Regions from separate parts of the Polymorphospora sp. A560 genome, predicted to be linked through region 1. Evidence: predicted binding sites of a transcription regulator. Region 1 holds the regulator's gene; the other holds the start of a gene.

The links. The regulator HspR, encoded in region 1, represses chaperone genes until heat shock. The targets are predictions, from matches to a motif close to TTGAGTNNNNNNNACTCAA.
Positions count from the first base shown of each region.
Region 2: a site for HspR is predicted at 6,558-6,576, ahead of lon (endopeptidase La). Genes of this name have one in related genera too.

Region 1 covers NZ_CP122282.1:117,338-127,401, forward strand. The annotation lists gene dnaK (molecular chaperone DnaK) at 1-1,132, shown strand, start outside; gene QCD66_RS00535 (nucleotide exchange factor GrpE) at 1,170-2,048, shown strand; gene dnaJ (molecular chaperone DnaJ) at 2,086-3,267, shown strand; gene QCD66_RS00545 (heat shock protein transcriptional repressor HspR) at 3,307-3,750, shown strand; gene QCD66_RS00550 (antitoxin) at 3,846-4,049, shown strand; gene QCD66_RS00555 (hypothetical protein) at 4,142-4,573, opposite strand; gene QCD66_RS00560 (cation:proton antiporter) at 4,711-5,916, opposite strand; gene QCD66_RS00565 (cation:proton antiporter regulatory subunit) at 5,921-6,421, opposite strand; gene clpB (ATP-dependent chaperone ClpB) at 6,568-9,159, shown strand; gene QCD66_RS00575 (DUF4178 domain-containing protein) at 9,313-9,966, shown strand; gene QCD66_RS00580 (DUF2617 family protein) at 9,970-10,064, shown strand, end outside.
Region 2 covers NZ_CP122282.1:3,957,362-3,967,425, forward strand. The annotation lists gene QCD66_RS17600 (VOC family protein) at 1-303, shown strand, start outside; gene QCD66_RS17605 (STAS domain-containing protein) at 454-825, shown strand; gene QCD66_RS17610 (ATP-binding protein) at 822-1,592, shown strand; gene QCD66_RS17615 (MarR family winged helix-turn-helix transcriptional regulator) at 1,660-2,172, shown strand; gene QCD66_RS17620 (STAS domain-containing protein) at 2,184-2,531, opposite strand; gene QCD66_RS17625 (hypothetical protein) at 2,739-3,035, shown strand; gene QCD66_RS17630 (DUF4332 domain-containing protein) at 3,305-4,351, shown strand; partial or broken gene QCD66_RS17635 (zinc-binding dehydrogenase) at 4,470-4,907, opposite strand; partial or broken gene QCD66_RS17640 (DNA-binding response regulator) at 4,902-5,327, shown strand; gene QCD66_RS17645 (hypothetical protein) at 5,525-6,460, shown strand; gene lon (endopeptidase La) at 6,599-8,932, shown strand; glycine riboswitch at 8,988-9,084, shown strand; gene gcvP (aminomethyl-transferring glycine dehydrogenase) at 9,158-10,064, shown strand, end outside.

The sequences.
Region 1 (10,064 bases):
CCTGCCGTACATCACGGCCGGCCCGGCCGGCGCCGACGGTGCCCCGTCCGCGCCGCTGCACCTCGACGTCACCCTGACCCGCGCCGAGTTCCAGCGCATGACGCAGGACCTGCTCGACCGCACCAAGGGCCCGTTCGAGCAGGCCGTCAAGGACGCCGGCGTCAAGGTGTCCGACATCGACCACGTCATCCTGGTCGGCGGCTCGACCCGGATGCCGGCCGTCACCGACCTGGTCAAGCAGCTCATCGGCCGCGACCCCAACAAGGGCGTCAACCCCGACGAGGTCGTCGCCGTCGGTGCCGCGCTGCAGGCCGGCGTGCTCAAGGGCGAGGTCAAGGACGTCCTGCTGCTCGACGTGACCCCGCTGAGCCTGGGCATCGAGACCAAGGGCGGCATCTTCACCAAGCTCATCGAGCGCAACACCACCATCCCGACCAAGCGCTCCGAGGTCTTCACCACGGCCGACGACAACCAGCCGTCGGTGCTGATCCAGGTCTTCCAGGGTGAGCGCGACATCGCCGCCTACAACAAGAAGCTCGGCACCTTCGAGCTGACCGGCCTCCCGCCGGCGCCGCGCGGCGTGCCGCAGGTCGAGGTGACGTTCGACATCGACGCCAACGGCATCGTCCACGTCAACGCCAAGGACCTCGGCACCGGCAAGGAACAGTCGATGACGATCACCGGCGGCTCGGCGCTGCCGAAGGACGACATCGAGCGGATGATGCGCGACGCCCAGGACCACGCCGACGAGGACAAGCGGCGGCGCGAGGAGGCGGAGACCCGCAACCTGGCCGAGCAGCTCCAGTGGCAGACCGAGAAGTTCCTCGCCGAGAGCGGCGACAAGCTTCCGGCCGAGTCCCGCGACCAGATCAACGACGCGCTCGGCGACCTGCGCGGCGCCCTCGGCGGCTCCGACCTGGAGAAGATCAAGTCGGCGCACGAGAAGCTGGCCCAGGTCTCGCAGCAGGCCGGCTCGCTGCTCTACGCGCAGCAGGCCGAGCAGGGCGCCTCGGCGGGTGCCGGCGAGGCTCCGGGCGGTGCCGGTGCGACCGGTGCGACCGGTGGCCCCTCGGCGGGGGCCGACGACGTGCTCGACGCCGAGATCGTCGACGAGGACAAGGGCAAGAAGTGACCCGTCGTCCCGATGTCGAACGGAGTGAGGTAACCGAATGACGGACCAGCCACGAGCCGCCGCCCCGGCATCCGGGTCGGCGCCGGGTGGCTCCGCGTCCGGCGACGCGGCCGACGGCCGTCCCGCCGAGCGCGTCGTCATCCGCGACAAGCGCAAGATCGACCCCACCGGTGGCGCGGGGCAACCCGCCGCCACCGGCGGCAAGGAGACCGCCGCCGGGCAGCCGGCGGACGGCGAGCCGAAGCCGGCGGCCAAGGCCGGGCCGGCGGGCGACGACGGCACCCGGGCAGCCGAGGAATCGGTCGTCGAGGACACCGCGAGCGGTGAGGTCTCGGCGAGCGAGGAGCCGGCTCCCGGCGACGACGCCGAGCGCCCGGCCGCCGAGGGCGAGGTCCTGGTCGGCGAGGTGGAGGAGACCGTCGAGGAGGCCACCGCCCCCGTCGTCGACGCGCCCACGCCGGCCGCCGGGGCCAAGCCGCTCGGGGCCGAGCTGGAGGCACTGCGGGCCGAGCTCGACGAGCGGACCCGTGACGTCCAGCGGGTGTCGGCGGAATACGCCAACTACCGCAAGCGGGTCGACCGGGACCGCGGGGTGGCCGCCGAGCAGACGACCGGCACGGTGCTCACCGAGCTGCTGCCGGTGCTCGACGACCTCGACCGGGCCCGCGACCACGGTGACCTGGTCGGGCCGTTCGGCTCCGTCGCCGAGAAGCTCACCGCGGCACTCGGGAAGTTCGGGCTGACCGGCTTCGGGGAGAAGGGCGACCCGTTCGACCCGACCCGGCACGAGGCGGTCGCGCACCTGACCTCGGCCGAGGTCACCGAGCCGACCTGTGTCGAGGTGATGCGTCGGGGCTACCTGCTCGGCGAGCGTCTGCTCCGGCCGGCGCTGGTAGCGGTGGCCGATCCCGAGTGACCAGGTGACGACGGGCGTACGAGGGGAGGTGGACTAGATGGGTTCCAAGGACTGGCTGGAGAAGGACTTCTACTCGGTACTCGGTGTCTCGAAGTCCGCCTCCCCGGACGAGATCAAGAAGGCGTACCGGAAGATCGCCCGGGAGTCGCACCCGGACCACAACCCGGGCGACGCGCAGGCCGAGGAGCGGTTCAAGTCCGCGTCCGAGGCGTACGACGTGCTCTCCGACGAGCGCAAGCGCGGCGAGTACGACGAGATGCGCTCGTTGTTCGGTTCGGGGGCGTTCCGGCGCGGTGCACGGGCCGGTGGGCCGGGCGGCTACCCGTTCGACCCCTCCGATCTCTTCGGCGGGGCGGCGCAGGGCGGCGACCGGCGCTTCGGTGGCGCCGGGTTCTCCGACCTGTTCAGCTCGATCTTCTCCGGTGGCGGCGGACCCGGTCCGGGCCGCGGCACGGGGCCGAGCCGGGGCCGCGACGTCGAGACCGAGGTCGTGCTCGACTTCGGTGACGCCGTACGCGGCATCACCCTGCCGCTGTCGCTGCGGGCGCCCGGCGTCTGCGACACCTGCCACGGCAACGGCGCCCGGCCGGGCACCCAGCCCCGCACCTGTCAGCAGTGCCAGGGCTCCGGGCTGGTGACCCGCAACCAGGGGGCGTTCAGCTTCTCGGAGCCGTGCCGGGAGTGCCAGGGCGTCGGGACGATCGTCGAGGACAAGTGCCCGGAGTGCCACGGCACCGGCGGGGTCACCAAGACCCGTACGTTGAACGTCCGGTTCCCCGCCGGGGTGGCCGACGGGCAGCGGATCAGGCTGGCCGGGCGCGGTGAGCCCGGTGAGCGCGGTGGGCCGGCCGGCGACCTGTTCGTGCTGGTCAAGGTCCGTGGCGACGACCTGTTCGGGCGTACGGGCGACGACCTGACCCTGACCGTGCCGATCTCGTACGCCGAGGCGGTGGCCGGCACCGACCTGCGGGTCCCGACCCTGGACGGGGCGGTGACGCTGCGGGTGCCGCCGGGCACGCCGAGCGGGCGGAAGCTGCGGGCCCGGGGCAAGGGGGTCGTCCGGCGGGACGGTCAGCCGGGCGACCTGCTGGTGACGCTCGAAGTCGTCATACCGAAGGACCTGTCCGAGGAGGCCCGGGAGGCGCTGGAGAACTTCGCCAAGCTGGCACCGGCCCCTGATCGGGAACATATCGACGCCCGCGTGCGTCGGTCTGAGTGACGGTTTCCGGGAGGGGACGGGCATGAGGGAGGGGTTGTCATGACGGAGGAGTTCGTGATCTCGGTCACCGAGGCGTCCGACGCCAAGGTCTTGATGATCTCTGTGGCGGCGCGGATGGCCGGCATGCACCCGCAGACCCTGCGGCAGTACGACCGCCTGGGGCTGGTGCAGGCCGGCCGGGCCTCCGGCGGCGGCCGGCGCTACAGCGTGCGCGACGTGGTGCTGCTGCGCGAGGTGCAGCGGCTGAGTCAGGACGACGGGGTCAACCTGGCCGGCATCAAGCGGATCATCGGCTTGGAGCAGCTCGTCGAGCAGTTGCAGGAGCGGGTCGCGGCGATGGAGGCCGAGTTGGTCGCCGCCTACCGGCGGATCGCCGAACTGGAGGCGGTCGGGCCCTACCCGCGCCGTGACCTGGTGCCGACGAACCGTACGACGACGGCGCTGGTGGTCTGGCGGCCGGGCAGGTCGGGTGGCACGGACTGAGCCGTTCGGTCACCTGATCTGATCTTCTGGACTAATCTCCCTAATAGTTCGGAGGGCACAATCCGGACTAAAGGTCGACTAGGGAGGGGGTTGCGATGGGGATCGCCGACTCGTTCAAGGAGATGGCGGACAAGGCCGTCGACAAGCTCGGTGGCAGCGACAAGGCCAAGGAGGCCGTCGAGACCGCCGGCGACAAGGTGGACGAGCGGACCGGCGGCAAGTACGCCGGCCACGTCGACAAGGGCCAGGAGATGGCCCGCGACTACCTGGAGCAGAACCGGGACGACCGCACCGCCTGAACCGGGCGCACCCAGGGCGACACGGGGCCGGGACCCACGGGGGGTCCCGGCTCTGTCGTTTCCGCCCCCGCTCGCCCCGCCGGGACCAGCCCTCAGGCCAGCCGGCGGCCGCTGCGGACCAGGCCGCCCTCGCACCAGTCGGGGTAGGCGAACAGGTGCGGTTTGGCCAGCAGCATCCGGCAGTTGTGCGCCCAGTTGACCATCAGTTCGTCACCGGCCCGTTCGGCCTGCTCGACCAGCTTGCGCAGCCGCCGCTTCGGGTGGGCGCGGAAGTTGGTGCGGATGCCGTCGGCGGCATAGATGTAGAGGCAGTGCAGGGCGAACCGGCGGGCCGGGCAGTTGCGGTCCATCGCCAGCTCGAAGAGGGTGCCGACCAGCCGGTCACCGGAGACCAGCAGATCCCAGTCCTGTGGCATCGACTGCAACGGGACCGAGTCGGGCCGGTAGGCCCAGGCCCGCAACTCGGCCGGGGACGGGTCGACCGGATTGCCGAAACCGGTGAAGCCCGACTGCTCCACGCCCACGGGTCGACCCTCCGCTCGCGACCGGGGAGCATGCCCCGCGGACAGCACAGTGGTTGCGGCGCAACGGTAACGCGCCGCACGGAGACTGCGGTAGCGCCGCGCGGGCCGGGCGGCCGGCCGTGCGCGGCGATCGAAGATCAGTCGGGTGCGGCCAGCGCCGTCCGGCGGCGGGCGGCACTGCGCTCGGCCAGCCACTTCTTGAACCACGGATAGTCGGGGATGCGGGCCAGCATCGGTCCACTGACGACGGTGATCAGGACGTACGCCGTGGCGAGGGCGGCCAGTTGCGGTTCGATGCCCGGTGTGGCGACCGCCAGTCCGGCTATGACGATCGAGAACTCGCCGCGCGGCATCAGCCCGAGCCCGGCCCGCCACCGGCCGGGTATGGCGATCCCGACCCGTTTCGCGGCCACGTAGCCGGTGACCACCTTGGTCGCCATGGTGATGACGGCCAGCGCGAGCGCGGGCAGCAGGACCGGCGGGATGTCGCGCGGATCGGTGGCCAGGCCGAAGAAGACGAAGAACACGGCGGCGAACAGGTCACGCAGCGGGGACAGCAGTTCGGTCGCGTTGTGGGCGACCGGGCCGGACAGGGCGATCCCGACCAGGAACGCGCCGACCGCCGCCGAGACGTTGAGCTGCGCGGCGATGCCGGCGACCAGCAGGGTCAGCCCGAGCACGCCGAGCAGCAGCGCCTCGGGGTCCTTGGCCGAGAACATGGTGGAGATGAGGTTGCCGTACCGGATCGCCACCACGAGCACGACGACGACGGTGAAGACCGCGACGGCGAGCGCGATCCCGCCGCCGATCAGGCCGGTGCCGGCCAGTACGGCGGTCAGCAGCGGCAGGTAGAGCGCCATCGCCAGGTCCTCGATGACCAGGACGGAGAGGATGACCGGCGTTTCCCGGTTGCCGAGCCGGCCGAGGTCGGCGAGCACCTTGGCGATCACGCCGGACGAGGAGACCCAGGTGATTCCGGCCAGTACGACGGCGGCCACCCAGCCCCAGCCGAGCAGCAACGCGAAGGCGGCGCCGGGCAGCGCGTTGAGTACGCCGTCGACGAGCCCGGCCGGGGCGGCCGCGCGCAGGTTGCCGACCAGTTCGCTCGCCGTGTATTCGAGGCCGAGCATGACCAGCAGCAGGATCACGCCGATCTCGGCGCCGACGGCGAAGAACTCCTCGCTCGCCGACAGCGGCAGCAGGCCGCCGTGCCCGAAGGCGAGCCCGGCGAAGAGGTAGAGGGGGATGGGGGAGATGCCGAACCGGCGGCTGATCCGGCCGAGCAGGCCGAGCAGCAGCAGGAGGGCGCCGACCTCGATCAGAAGGGTGGTGGTGTGGTGCATCCGGTCAGCCGTCCGGGTCGCCGTCGGCGAGGATCGCGGTGACGCCGTCGAGCCCCTTGCGGGTGCCGACGACCACGACCACGTCACCGGCCTCGAACCGGAACTGCGGGCCGGGCGACGCGATGACCTCCCGGTCGCGCAGGATCGCGACGATCGACGCGCTGGTCCTGGTCCGGGCCTTGGTGTCACCGAGCGAGCGGCCGACGTACGTCGATCCGGCCGGGATGGCGATCTGTTCGGTCAGCAGCCCGGCGGCCTGCTGCCGGAGCCCGGCGAGCTGTCCCAGCATCAGCGACGCGCCCAGGATGTCGGCCAGCGCCTCGGCCTCGTCGTCGGTGAGCGGGATGTCCTCGGTCGAGGCGTCGGGATCGTCCTCGTCGTAGATGACCAGGTCACGCCGGCCGGTGCGGTGTGAGACCACACCCACCCGGCGGCCGGATTCGGTCACCACGTCGTGGCGTACCCCGATTCCGGGCAGGGTCGTCTGTTCCACGCGTACTCGCACGCCGCTCACCGTACTCGCGGGCGCAACGGTCTCCGGGGCGGTGAAATACGGGCGAAATGTGATCGGCGTCACTGCTCTAGAGTTGAGTGGAATAGACTCAAGTCTGGTTGTGTCGTGATCAGTGGACACGCCTGACAGGGGAGCCCATGAACGCCGAACGTCTTACCACGAAGAGCCGTGAAGTAATCACCGGCGCCGTCGCCATCGCCAGCCAGCGCGGGCACGCCACCGTCGAGCCGTGGCACCTGCTGCTGTCGCTGCTCGACACCGCGGGCTCGACCGCCGGTGGACTGCTGCGGGCGGTCGGCGCCAACCCCGTAGAACTGCGCCGGGCCGCCGCCCGGGCGGTGGAGAACATGCCGGCCGCGCGCGGCTCCAGCGTCGCCGAACCGAGCCTCGCCCGCGAGTTCGCCAACGCCATCGGCGCCGCCGAGCAGATCGCCCGCCCGCTCGGCGACGAGTACACCTCCACCGAACACCTCCTGGCCGGGCTGGCCCAGGTCGGTGGAGCCGTCGCCCAGGCGCTCAAGGCCGCCGGCGCCACCGAAGAGAACCTCGTCGCCGCTTTCCCGGCCGTCCGTGGCGGGGACCGCCGGGTCACCACCGCCGATCCGGAGCAGACCTACCAGGCCCTGGAGAAGTACGGCGTCGACCTGACCGCGAGTGCCCGGGACGGCAAGATCGACCCGGTGATCGGCCGCGACTCCGAGATCCGCCGGGTGATCCAGGTGCTGTCCCGGCGTACGAAGAACAACCCGGTGCTGATCGGCGAGCCCGGCGTCGGCAAGACCGCGATCGTGGAGGGCCTGGCCCAGCGGATCGTCGCCGGGGACGTACCCGAGTCGCTGCGCGACAAGAAACTGGTATCCCTCGACCTCGGCGCGATGGTCGCCGGCGCGCAGTACCGCGGCCAGTTCGAGGAACGGCTCAAGTCGGTGCTGGAGGAGATCCGGGGAAGCGACGGCCAGGTGATCACCTTCCTGGACGAGCTGCACACCGTGGTCGGCGCCGGCAAGGGCGAGGGCTCGATGGACGCCGGCAACATGCTCAAGCCGATGCTGGCCCGCGGCGAACTGCGCATGGTCGGCGCCACCACCCTCGACGAATACCGCGCGCACATCGAGAAGGACCCGGCGCTGGAGCGGCGCTTCCAGCCGGTGCTGGTCGGCGAGCCGACCGTCGAGGACACCATCGGCATCCTGCGCGGCCTCAAGGAGCGCTACGAGGTGCACCACGGCGTACGGATCACCGACGCCGCGCTGGTCGCGGCCGCGTCGCTGTCCGACCGCTACATCACCGACCGCTTCCTGCCGGACAAGGCGATCGACCTGGTCGACGAGTCCGCCTCCCGGCTGCGGATGGAGATCGACTCGCGGCCGGTCGAGGTCGACGAGATCGAGCGGGCCGTCCGCCGGCTGGAGATCGAGGAGATGGCGCTGGCCAAGGAGCCCGACATCGCCTCCGCCGAGCGGCTCGAACGGCTGCGCAAGGAGCTGGCCGACCGGCGCGAGCAGCTGACCGCGCTCAGCGACCGCTGGCACCTGGAGAAGGACCACATCACCCGGATCTCCACCGCCAAGGAGGAGCTGGAACGCCTCGGTGGCGAGGCCGAACGCGCCGAACGCGACGGCGAGCTGGAACGTGCCGCCGAGCTGCGCTACGGCCGTATCCCGACCCTGCAGGGCGAACTGAAGCGGGCCGAGACCGAACTGGTCGGCCTGCAGGCCGACGGCGCGATGCTCAAGGAGGAGGTCGGCGCCGACGACATCGCCGCCGTCGTCGCCTCCTGGACCGGCATCCCCGCCGGCCGGCTGCTGGAGGGCGAGACCGCCAAGCTGCTGCGGATGGAGGAGTCGCTCGGCGAACGGGTGATCGGTCAGCGGGAGGCCGTCACCGCGGTCTCCGACGCGGTCCGCCGGGCCCGTACCGGCATCGCCGACCCGGACCGGCCGACCGGTAGCTTCCTCTTCCTCGGCCCGACCGGCGTCGGCAAGACCGAGCTGGGCAAGGCGCTCGCCGAGTTCCTTTTCGACGACGAGCGGGCCATGGTTCGCATCGACATGAGCGAGTACGGCGAGAAGCACTCGGTGGCCCGCCTGGTCGGTGCCCCACCCGGCTACGTCGGGTACGAGGAGGGCGGCCAGCTCACCGAGGCGGTGCGCCGCCGGCCGTACTCGGTGGTGCTGCTCGACGAGGTGGAGAAGGCCCACCCGGACGTCTTCGACGTGCTGCTCCAGGTGCTCGACGACGGCCGGCTCACCGACGGCCAGGGCCGTACGGTCGACTTCCGCAACGCCATCCTGATCCTGACCTCCAACCTCGGCTCGGCCATGATCGCCGATCCGACTTTGACGGAGGAACAGCGGCGCGAAGAGGTGCTCGCGGTCGTCCGCACGCACTTCAAGCCGGAGTTCCTCAACCGGCTGGACGACATCGTGGTCTTCTCCTCGCTGACCGGCGAGGAACTGCGGTCGATCGTCGACATCCAGTTGGCCCGGATGCGGCGGCGGCTGGCCGACCGCCGGCTCACCCTGGACGTCAGCGACGACGCCCGGGCCTGGCTGGCCGACCACGGCTACGACCCCATCTACGGCGCCCGGCCGCTGCGCCGACTGGTCCAGTCGGCGATCGGCGACCGGCTGGCCAAGGCGCTGCTTGCCGGCGAGGTCCGCGACGGCGACACCGTCCGGGTGGACCTCGCCGAGGACAAGGACGGCCTCACGGTCGCCGCGGGCTGACCCGCGCACAGGGACGACGGCGCGGCCGGACCGTCGACGGTCCGGCCGCGCCGACGTTTCCCGAACCCTCATGGATCACCGCCAGCGTGCGGCACCTGCGGACACTTGTTACCGTCGTTGCCCACCACCGGGTGGCCTAAGGAGGCGGGCGTGTTGAACGGGTCGACGGCGTGGCTCGTGGCGGGACTCGGCTGCCTGCTCGGCGTCGCCGGCGTCGTCGTCGCCCTGTGGGCCGTGCAGTCCGCCAAACGGAAGGCCGCCCCACCGCCCGGTCCGGTCCGCGGCACCGACCCGTTCCGGTCCCACGACGACGACGCCGACGCACTACGCGGCGACCCGCGCCGCCTCAGGCCCGGCGACATCGTCGAGATCCGCGGCACGTCGTACGGGGTCCGGGGCTCGCTGCGCTTCGACGAGGGCGGCTGGAGCTGGACCGAGCACCTGATCGACGACGCCAGCGGGGCCAAGCTGTGGCTCTCCGTCGAGGAGGATCCGGACCTCGAACTCGTGCTGTGGACCGTGGTGCCGTCCGCGACCGTCACCCCCGGCCTGCCGACCATCGACTTCGACGGCCGGCGCTACGTCTCCGACGAGTCCGGCCTGGCCCGCTACACCGCCACCGGCACGACCGGGCTCCAGCCGACCGGCGGCGTCCGCTACCACGACTACACCTCCCCCGACGGGGCCCTGCTGTCGTTCGAGTCGTACGGCGACAGCATGAAGTGGGAGGTTTCCCGGGGCGAGAAGCTGCACCGCGCCGAGGTGCTGGTCTATCCACAGGCCGGGCCACCCGCGAAGGCCGGGTGAACCGTGCTGGTCACCCTCGCCACCCCGTACGCCGACACCACCGCAACCGACCTGAGCTTCGCCCTCGGCCTGCCCGAGCAGCCCGCCCTGCACGTGCT
Region 2 (10,064 bases), 3.8 Mb from region 1:
CTGGTGGGCGCCGCGCCGGACCTGCGGTTCGCGTTCGGCGGGGTGGAACTGGCGGCCATCGGCGACTTCCTGGTCATCGCCGGGCCGCCCGAGCAGCGGGCCCGCTACGCCGACGCCAGCGCCACGGTCGTCGTGTCCGACCTCGACGAGGTGGTCGCGCTGCTGGCCGCGCACGGCGGCCGGGTGACCGTACCGGTCGCGACCAGCGAGACCGGCCGGTTCCTCTACGCCCGGCACGACGGCGGCGCGCAGGTCGAGTACGTCGAGTGGGTGCCCGAACTCGTCGCGCGGATCGTCGGCTAGCGGCGTGGCGGGCGGCCCGATGGTCATCCGGCCCGACCCGACGGATATCGTCACGTGGACGGATGCGTGCAGGCATGCACGGAGCTTGTCGGGGGTGGCTGTCGTGGGGGCGGCCGCGGGCCGACCCGTCGCGCCAAGCAGGGGAGCCGCGTGTTCAACGTCCAGGTCGACCATCCGGTCGCCGACACCTGCGTGGTGACGCTGTCCGGTGAACTCGACATGATGTTCACCGGCCGGCTACGGGAAATCGTCGACGGCGCCTGCCCGGTGCCGGATGTCCGTTGGGTGGTGGTCGACCTGCACCGGGTCAGCATGATCGACTCGAGTGCGATCAAGGAGTTGGTGGAGGCGCACTACGCCGCCGCCGGACGGGGCCAGGTCCTGCTCGTCCGCAACGCCCGCGGCATGGTCGACCGGGTGCTGCGCGTCGCCGGGGTCTCCGCCGCACTCGGCATGCCGCCGCCGTCGGCCGGGACCGTCTATCCCGGACAGCCCGGACCCGCCGCCCGGGGCGAGCGGTGACCGCCGCCGCCTGCACCGTCGGCCGCGACTTCGCCACGGGCATCTCCACCATCACGGTCAACGGACAGCTCGACGAGTCCGCCCTCGTCGGCCTGATCGCGGCGGTGCGTCGCGCGATGCTGGACGCGCCGCTGGCCATCGTCGTCGACCTGGACGCCGCCCGGATCGTGCGCGCCACCGCGCTGCGTACCCTCAGCGAGGTCGTCGCGCCCGGCCGGACCTCGACCCAGCTGCTGCTGTGCGCCGAGCCGGCGAGCGCCACCGGGCGCATCGTCTACCGGATGCTGGGCCGCCTGTTCGACATCTGTCCGGCGGTGCCCGACGCGGTGGCGGTGGTGACCCGCCGGCCGAGCCCGGCCGGCCGCCGGCACCGGCTGCTGCCGGCCCACCCGTCTTCGGCGGCGGTGGCGCGCCGTACGGTGTCGGCCGCCTGCCGCGACTGGCGGTGTGACGACCTCACCGACGACGCCGTCGTCATCACCTCGGAACTGGTCAGCAACGCCATCGAGCACGCCGGTACCGAACTCGACCTGACCGTGGCGCAGGTCGGTGGGACGGTCTGGCTGGGGGTTCGCGACCGCGACCCGCGCGGGCCGCACATGCCGCCGCCCGACTCGTTCCCCGACGGCCGGGCCTGGCGCGGTCGCGGGCTCGCGATCGTCAACGTGCTGGCCCGGGACTGGGGGTTCGCCGAGGCCGACGACGGCAAGACCGTGTGGGCCGCGGTGGGTCCGGAACCGGCGAGGTGGCCGCTGCCGGCGTCGTGACGCCGGGCGGCGTGGCGGTCGTGCCGGGCGAACCGGTCAAGTGTGCCGCTATGCGAGGATTGCCCCCGTGAGCCTATCCACGGAGTCGCCGGGCTCCACGGTCAGCGGCGTCAATGTGCTGGTCGACGGCCTGTCGGCGCTGGCCCGGGTGCTGGTCGGGATGACCGCGCACACCCTGACCCGGCTGGACGTCGACATCACCCTGCCGCAGTACCGGATGCTCGTCCTGCTCGTGTCGAACGGGCCCCGCCGCACCGTCGACCTGGCGGCGGACCTCGGTGTGCACCCGTCGACCGTCACCCGTACGTCGGACCGGCTGATCCGGCGCGGCCTGGTCCGTCGCGAGCACCGCGAGCAGGACCGGCGGGTCGCCTGGGTCGGCCTGACCAGCGAGGGCTGCGCGCTGGTCGCGGCGGTGACCCGGCAGCGGGCCGGCGAGATCCGGGCGCTGGTCGAATCGGCCGGAGTCGGCGATCCGCGGTCGCTGGCGTCGGCGTTGCAGGCACTGGTGGCGGCCTCCGGCGAGGCACCGGAGGCCCAGTGGTGGGACCGCTGGGCGCGCTCGGCGATCCGCCCCTGAGAAGGGGCGGATCAGCGTACGCCGTCGGGGTCGCCGAGCGGCGAGTCGGTGGGCAGGCCGAAGAGGCCGAGCAGTCCGGTGGCCCAGATCTGCCGGCGGACGAACGGCGACAGGTTCTCCAGCACCAGCCGGGCACCGCTGACCGTGGCGGCCTTGTGGCAGGCGACGAGTTCGCCGATGCCGGTCGAGTCGATGAAGGTGACGCTGGCGAGATCCAGTACCACGGACTCGGGACGGGACCGGGCCAGGGTGGCGATCACCGTGTCGCGTACGTCGCCCACGGTGGCCAGGTCGATCTCGCCCTCGAGGATGAAACGGACCTGGGTTCCCGAATCGATCTGGCGGATCAGCAACTGCACGTCGCACCTCCCGCGCAGTGACCGATCATGGACGGGTAAGCCTGTATATATGCAATCATCCTGGACGTCACGTTACGCTACCGCGGTCGGTTCGCGCCACAGTCTCACGCCTGCCGCCCGGCCCGGCCACGTCCCACCGCAGGTGTCGGGCTTAGGCGTACGTCGAAGTGTCCGTCCGGTACACCGTAGCCGGCTTATGGTCGACGGGTGACGGTCTCACCCGACGACGCCGAACTCGGCGCGGACACCGCGGTCGACTCCGCCGTCGACGGGGACGTGGCCGCCGACGCGGACATCGACGCGGAGTCCGGTGTCGACGCCGAGCCCGGCGAGAACGTGGCGGTCGACGCCGAAATCGGCACCGACCCCGCTGGTACGGGGCTCCCGACCTCCGAGGGGCCCGGGTTCGACCAGGACGGCGGGACCGGCTACGTCGTGGACGACGACCTGCCCGGCGACGACGGCAGTGGCGGCGCGTCCGGCGGCGCGGGCGACGGCACCTGACAATTGCCGGCGCGCCTCCCGGAAAAGGCCGGGCGCAATTGTGTTTCCGGACCGTGAACGATTGTGCCGCGTCATTAGGTGCCCTGCCCGTCCCGGACCCGTGTGCCGGCCGAATCAACCCGACCAGCAGCAACGAGGCACGAATGCTTGCGTGCCGTAGTTGATTCGTCACCGGACGACCGGTGTGGTTGCTTTGTCGGAAGCACTCGATGTATGCGAAGCTGCGGCGAGATTTCGCGCTTCCGGCGCATTCATCCAGGAGGTCTTCTATGGCGTGGTCGTTCGCGCATTCTCTGATACTCGGTCTGGCCCTGCTGGTCGGCGTCGCGGTCGGCTGGTTCGTGTGGGGGCGTAGCCCACGCGCCCCGGAAAACGACGTACGTGGCGCCGCCGACACCAAGGCCGCCCCGACCGGCACGCTGCCCCCTGTCGTACCGGTCCCGACCCCGCCCGTCGACCCCGCGACGGCCACCGCCGCGCCGATCGACACCGCACCCGACGCCACGACGCCGGCCGCCGCCCTGCCGGCGATCACCCCGCCGGCCGTCGCGCCCGAACCCGTCGCGGACGAGCCGGCTGGGCCGGCCGGGCGCCCGGCCACCGGGCCGACTGGCGTCGCCGACGCGGAGCCCGCCCCGGTCGAGACCGAGCCCGCCCCGGTAGCGGACCGGCCGGACGTGCTGGACCCCGAGCCGGTGGCGGCCGCGAAGTCGGACCCCGAGCCGGTGGTCGAGCCGGTTCCGGCGGCGAAGTCGGAGCCCGAGCCCGAGCCGGTCCCGGTCGTGTCGGCCGAGCCGGTCCTCGAGCCCGCCCCGTCGGGGAAGCCGGCCGCCGTGGTCGACCCCGCGCCGGTCGAGGCCGTCGTGTCGGAGCCCGAGCCGGTGGCGGTCGTCGCGGCCGAGCCCGCCGCCACCGAACCGGTCGAGCCCATCGATCCCGTTCCCGCCGAGCCGGTCGCCGTGACGCAGCCGGAGCCGGTAGCGCCGGTCGCGGTGTCCGACCCGGAACCGATCGCGGATCCGGTTGCCACGGTGGAGCCCGAGCCGGTGCCGGCGGCGGTCGTCGTACCCGCGCAGCCGGTCGGGACCGACCCGGTCGAGCCGGCCGACGACCTGCGCCGGATCGAGGGGATCGGACCGAAGACGGCCGCCGTCCTGACCGCTGCCGGAATCCGCACCTACCGCCAACTCGCCGACAGCGACGTGGAGACGCTGCGCGGCACGCTGAAGGCGGCCGGCGTACGGATGACGCCGAGCGTGGCCGCCTGGCCGCAGCGGGCACGGACGCTGGTCGAGGTGACCGAGCCGGTCGCCTGAACCGCGACATCGCGCCGCCGGTGGCTGGGGACACCACACCCACCGGCGGCGAACCCGGTCGGGCCGGTCGAGATCCGCATCGTCACCCCGCGCCTCGCCGCTGACTGACCGGCACCGGTCACTCGGCGCAGGTGATGACCACCTTCGCCCGGGCGTGCTCCACCTCCAGGTAGCGGATCGCGGCGGGTACCTCGGCCAGCGGGTAGGTCCGATCGATGACCGGGGTGACCTGCCCGGACTCGACGAGGTCACGTAGCGTCGCCGGGTTCTTTCGGCCCGTCACCGCGGCCGGCGCGACGATCCGGTGCCGGACGAACGGCGACAGCGCCCGCGCGCGGGCGAACAGCCCCAACGGTCCGACCAGGCTGCCGCCGTCGGACATCCCGCCACCGGACAGGACGAGCGTCCCGCCCGGTGCCAGCGCCCGCCGGCAGTCGGTCAGCGACCGGTTGCCGACCAGGTCCAGCACGACGTCGTACGCCGGCCCGTCGCGGGTGAAGTCCTCCCGGGTGTAGTCGACGGTCCGGTCGGCGCCGATCGACCGGACCAGGTCGACCTCACCACGTTCGAACTCGACGAGTACGTCGGCGAGGCGCTGCGGGCCGGGGCCGCCGGGTTCCTGGTGAAGAACACCCAGCCGGCCGAACTCATCCGGGGCGTCCGGGTGGTGGCCGCCGGCGACGGCCTGCTGTCGCCGAGCGTCACCCGGCGGGTGATCGAGCAGTTCGCGCTCCGGACCGCCACCCCGCCGACCCCGCACCGGCTCGCCGAACTCACCGACCGGGAACGGGAGGTGGTGGGGCTGGCCGGCACCGGCCTGTCCAACGACGAGATCGCCGCCCACCTGAGGATCAGCCCGGCCACGGCCAAGACCCACGTGTCCCGCGCGATGGTCAAGCTCGGCTCCCGGGACCGCGCGCAACTCGTGGTGTTCGCCTACGAGGCGGGCCTGGTCCGCCCCGGCTGGCTGTCCTGACGGCCGGGATCTCCGCCCCCGGGCGGGGCGGTGGTTCCGCCCCGGATCGGGGAGCCGATTCCAGCGACGGAGCGACAGATTGTCTTCATCGGACCGACAGATAGCCAGTAGTGGATCTACGGTCGTCGAACACTGATCGGAGCTCGTATGTACGTCCCCGCCCGGTGACGCGGGGACCGACTCCCAGGTGGGCGCCCATGAGTACCACGCAGACTGGCAAGACCTCCCTTCCTCTCCAGCTGGAGCAGCGGCCCCGTACCGGTGTGATCATCGGGTGGAGCGTGGCCGCCGGCATCCTGTTGTCGATCCTGTGGTCGTTCGAGTTCGTCGACTCGGTGATCGGCGACAACGTGGCCAACGCCCTGCTCGGCCACGACGCCAAGGAGACCGCGATCGCCGGCACCGCGGCCGGGTTGCTCTTCGCGTTCGTCTCCGGCCTCGCCGGCACCTTCACCGCCTGCAACATCGCCGTGGCCGCCTCGGTCGGGCCGATGGGCCAGGCCGGCGCGGCCCGGGGGGCTCACGACGGTCCGGTACGCGCCCTGCTGCGCCCGGTCGGCTGGCTGACGCTGGGCATGGTCGTCGTCTCGGCGGTCTACGGCTTCGTCGGGGTGCTCCTCGGTGACCGGCTGCCGCAGCTGTCCACCGAGACCGTCGGTGACATGCCGGTCCGCATCATCCAGTCGTCGGTCGTCTTCGGCCTGATCGGCCTGGCGCTGACGTACCTCGGTCTGGCCGCGCTGAAGGTCGTGCCGGACCCGTTCGCGAACCGGCCGGTGGCCCGGGTGGTGACCCTCGGCGCGTTGATCGGCGGGTTCCTGATCGGCCGGCCGTACCCGCTGTTCAACAAGCTCTTCCACTGGGCGGTCGACACCGGCAACCCGCTGTACGGCGCGGGCGCGTTCGTGCTCCAGTCGCTGGGCAACGTCGTCGTGGTGACCGCGCTGTTCGCGCTGCTGATCGCCGGCACCCGGGGCCGGTTCCTGCGCTGGCTGTCCGAGAGTCCGGTACGGACGACCGTCATCACCGCGTCGCTGCTGATCGCGCTCGGGGTCTTCACCGTCGTCTACTGGGACCTGCGGGTGCCGGCCATGTTCGGCTTCGGCTGGTTCCCGATGATGCCGTACCGCTGAGCCGCCCGGATCCGACCCCGCCGGCGGCGCACCACGTCGCTGGCGGGGTTCGGCTGTGGCCTGCGTCACTACGGGAACATAGGGCACTGTTTGTAACTTGAGTGGAGCAAGCTCAACTCAATTGATGGCAGGTGCTCGATGGCAACTCTTCCCGTACTGCCGCTGACCGACGACGTCCTGCTCCCCGGCATGGTCATCCCGGTGACCCTCGACGCGACCACCCAGGCCGCCGTCGACGCGGCCCGGGCGACCGGCGACAAACAGGTCCTGGCCGTGCCCCGCGTCGACGGTGAATACGGCCCGGTCGGCGCGGTCGCCACGATCGAGAAGGTCGGCCGGCTGCCCAGCGGCGAACCCGCCGCCGTGGTCCGCGGCCTGTCCCGGGCCCGGATCGGCTCCGGCGTGCCCGGTCCCGGCGCCGCGCTCTGGGTCGAGGCCACCCCGCTGACCGAACCGGCACCCGCCGGCAAGGCCCGCGAACTCGCCCGCGAATACAAGGCCCTGATGACCGCCGTGCTCCAGCAGCGCGGCGCCTGGCAGGTGATCGACGCCGTCGAGCGGATGACCGACCTGTCGGAACTCGCCGACTCCGCCGGCTACGCCCCGTGGCTCACCGTCGCCCAGAAGTCCGAACTGCTCGCCGCCGGCGACGTCACCGCCCGGCTCGAACTGCTCGTCGGCTGGGTCCGCGACCACCTCGCCGAGCAGGAGGTCACCGAGCGGATCAACACCGACGTGCGCGAGGGGCTGGAGAAGTCGCAGCGCGACTTCCTGCTCCGCCAACAGCTCGCCGCGATCCGCAAGGAACTCGGCGAGGACGAACCGGACGGCTCCGCCGACTACCGGGCCCGCGTCGAGGCCGCCGACCTTCCCGAGAAGGTACGCGAGGCGGCGCTGCGCGAGGTCGGCCGGCTGGAGCGGGCCAGTGACCAGTCTCCGGAGTCGGGCTGGATCCGCACCTGGCTCGACACCGTGCTGGAGATGCCGTGGTCGGTGCGTACCGACGACAACACCGACCTGGCCGCGGCCCGCGCGGTGCTCGACGCCGACCACGCCGGACTGTCCGACGTCAAGGACCGCATCCTGGAATACCTGGCGGTGCGCAACCGGCGCGCGGAACGCAACCTCGCCGTCGTCGGCGGGCGCGGCTCCGGCGCGGTCCTGGCCCTGTCCGGCCCGCCCGGGGTCGGCAAGACCAGCCTCGGCGAGTCCGTCGCCCGGGCGCTCGGCCGCAAGTTCGTCCGGGTGTCGCTCGGCGGCGTCCGCGACGAGGCCGAGATCCGCGGCCACCGCCGCACGTACGTCGGCGCGCTGCCCGGCCGGATCGTGCGGGCGCTGCGCGAGGCCGGCTCGATGAACCCGGTCGTGCTGCTCGACGAGGTCGACAAGATCTCCGCCGGGTACGCCGGCGACCCGGCCGCCGCCCTGCTCGAGGTGCTCGACCCGGCGCAGAACCACACGTTCCGCGACCACTACCTCGAGGTCGACCTCGACCTGTCCGACGTGCTGTTCCTGGCGACCGCGAACGTCGTCGAGGCGATCCCCGGCCCGCTGCTGGACCGGATGGAACTGGTCACCCTGGACGGCTACACCGAGCAGGAGAAGGTCGCGATCGCCCGCGACCACCTGCTGCCCCGGCAGGTGGAGCGGGCCGGGCTGACCGCCGACGACGTCACCGTCGACGACGCGGCCCTGGCCCGGATCGCCGGCGAGCACACCCGGGAGGCCGGCGTACGGCAGTTCGAACGTGCCCTGGCGAAGATCCTGCGCAAGGTCGCGGTCAAGCTCGCGACCGAGCCCGGCAAGGTGGCGGTCACCACCGACGACCTCGCCGGCTACCTCGGCCGGCCCCGGTTCACCCCGGAGTCGGCGGAGCGTACGGCGGTCCCCGGCGTCGCGACCGGTCTCGCGGTGACCGGCGCCGGCGGCGACGTGCTCTTCATCGAGGCGACCAGCATGGAGGGCGAACCGGGGCTGACCCTGACCGGTCAGCTCGGCGACGTGATGAAGGAGTCGGCCCACATCGCGCTGTCCTACCTGCGCTCGCACGGCCGGGAACTCGGCCTCGACCCGAACGCCCTCGCCGGCCGGCGGATCCACCTGCACGTGCCGGCCGGGGCGGTGCCCAAGGACGGCCCGAGCGCCGGCGTCACCATGGTCACCGCGCTGGCGTCACTGGCCTCCGGCCGCCCGGTACGTCCCGAGTTCGGGATGACCGGCGAGGTGACCCTGGCCGGCCGGGTGCTGCCGATCGGCGGGGTCAAGCAGAAGCTGCTGGCCGCGCACCGGGCCGGGCTGACCGAGGTGGTCATCCCGGCGCGCAACGAGCCGGACCTCGACGACGTGCCGGCCGAGGTGCGCGCGGCGCTGACCGTGCACACCCTCGCCGACGTCGCCGACGTACTCGCGCTGGCCCTGCGGCCGGCGGAGGAGGCCGGCCGGCGCGACGGCGCGGTGCTGGCCGCCGCCTGACCCGGGTCTAGATCATGCGGGTGGTGCCGGCGCTGGTAGCGTGGCCAGTGCCGGTACCACCCGCGCGGGAGAGACCACCTGGCGAAACCAGGCGGCGCCGAAGGGGCAACTCCTCCCCGGAACCTCTCAGGCAAAAGGACCACGCGGGCAGGCGCTCTGGAGTCGACGCGGATCATCCGCGCCGGTGACAGAAGGGGAGGCCGCCTCGTCGACCTCGCCCGGGAGATGCCTGTGAGTACCAGACCTTTCGCCGACCGTCACATCGGCCCCGACGCCGCCGCCGAGCGCCGGATGCTGGAAACCGTCGGCTACGACTCCGTCGACGAGCTGATGGACGCCGCGATCCCCGAGGTCATCCGCTGGCACGACGGCCTCGACCTGCCGCCGGCCGCCACCGAGGCCGAGGTGATCGCCGAACTGCGCGACCTGGCCGCCCGCAACACCGTCGCCGTCTCCATGATCGGACTCGGCTACCACGGCACCCACACCCCGGCCGTCATCCGCCGCAACGTGCTGGAGAGCCCCGCCTGGTACACCGCGTACACGCCGTACCAGCCGGAGATCAGCCAGGGCCGGCTGGAGGCCCTGCTCAACTTCCAGACCATGGTCACCGACCTGACCGGGCTGGCCACCGCCAACGCCTCCATGCTCGACGAGGGCACCGCCGCCGCCGAGGCGATGACGCTCGCCCGCCGCGCCTCGAAGAGCAAGAGCCCGGTGTACGTCGTCGACGCCGACACGCTGCCGCAGACCGTCGCCGTCATCCGGACCCGGGCCGAACCGCTCGGCATCGACGTACGCGTCGTCGACCTGGACGCCGACGAGCTGCCGGCCGAGTTCTTCGGCCTGCACCTGCAGTACCCCGGCGCGTCCGGCGCCGTCCGCGACCACGCCCCGCTCGTCGAGGCCGCCCACGCGGCCGGCGCGCTCGTCGCCGTCGCCGCCGACCTGCTCGCCCTGACCCTGCTGCGCCCGCCCGGCGAGATCGGCGCCGACATCGCCGCCGGCACCACCCAGCGGTTCGGCGTACCGATGGGCTTCGGCGGCCCGCACGCCGGCTACCTCGCCGTCCGCGCCGGCCTGGAGCGGATGCTGCCCGGCCGGCTCGTCGGGGTGTCCCGCGACGCCGCCG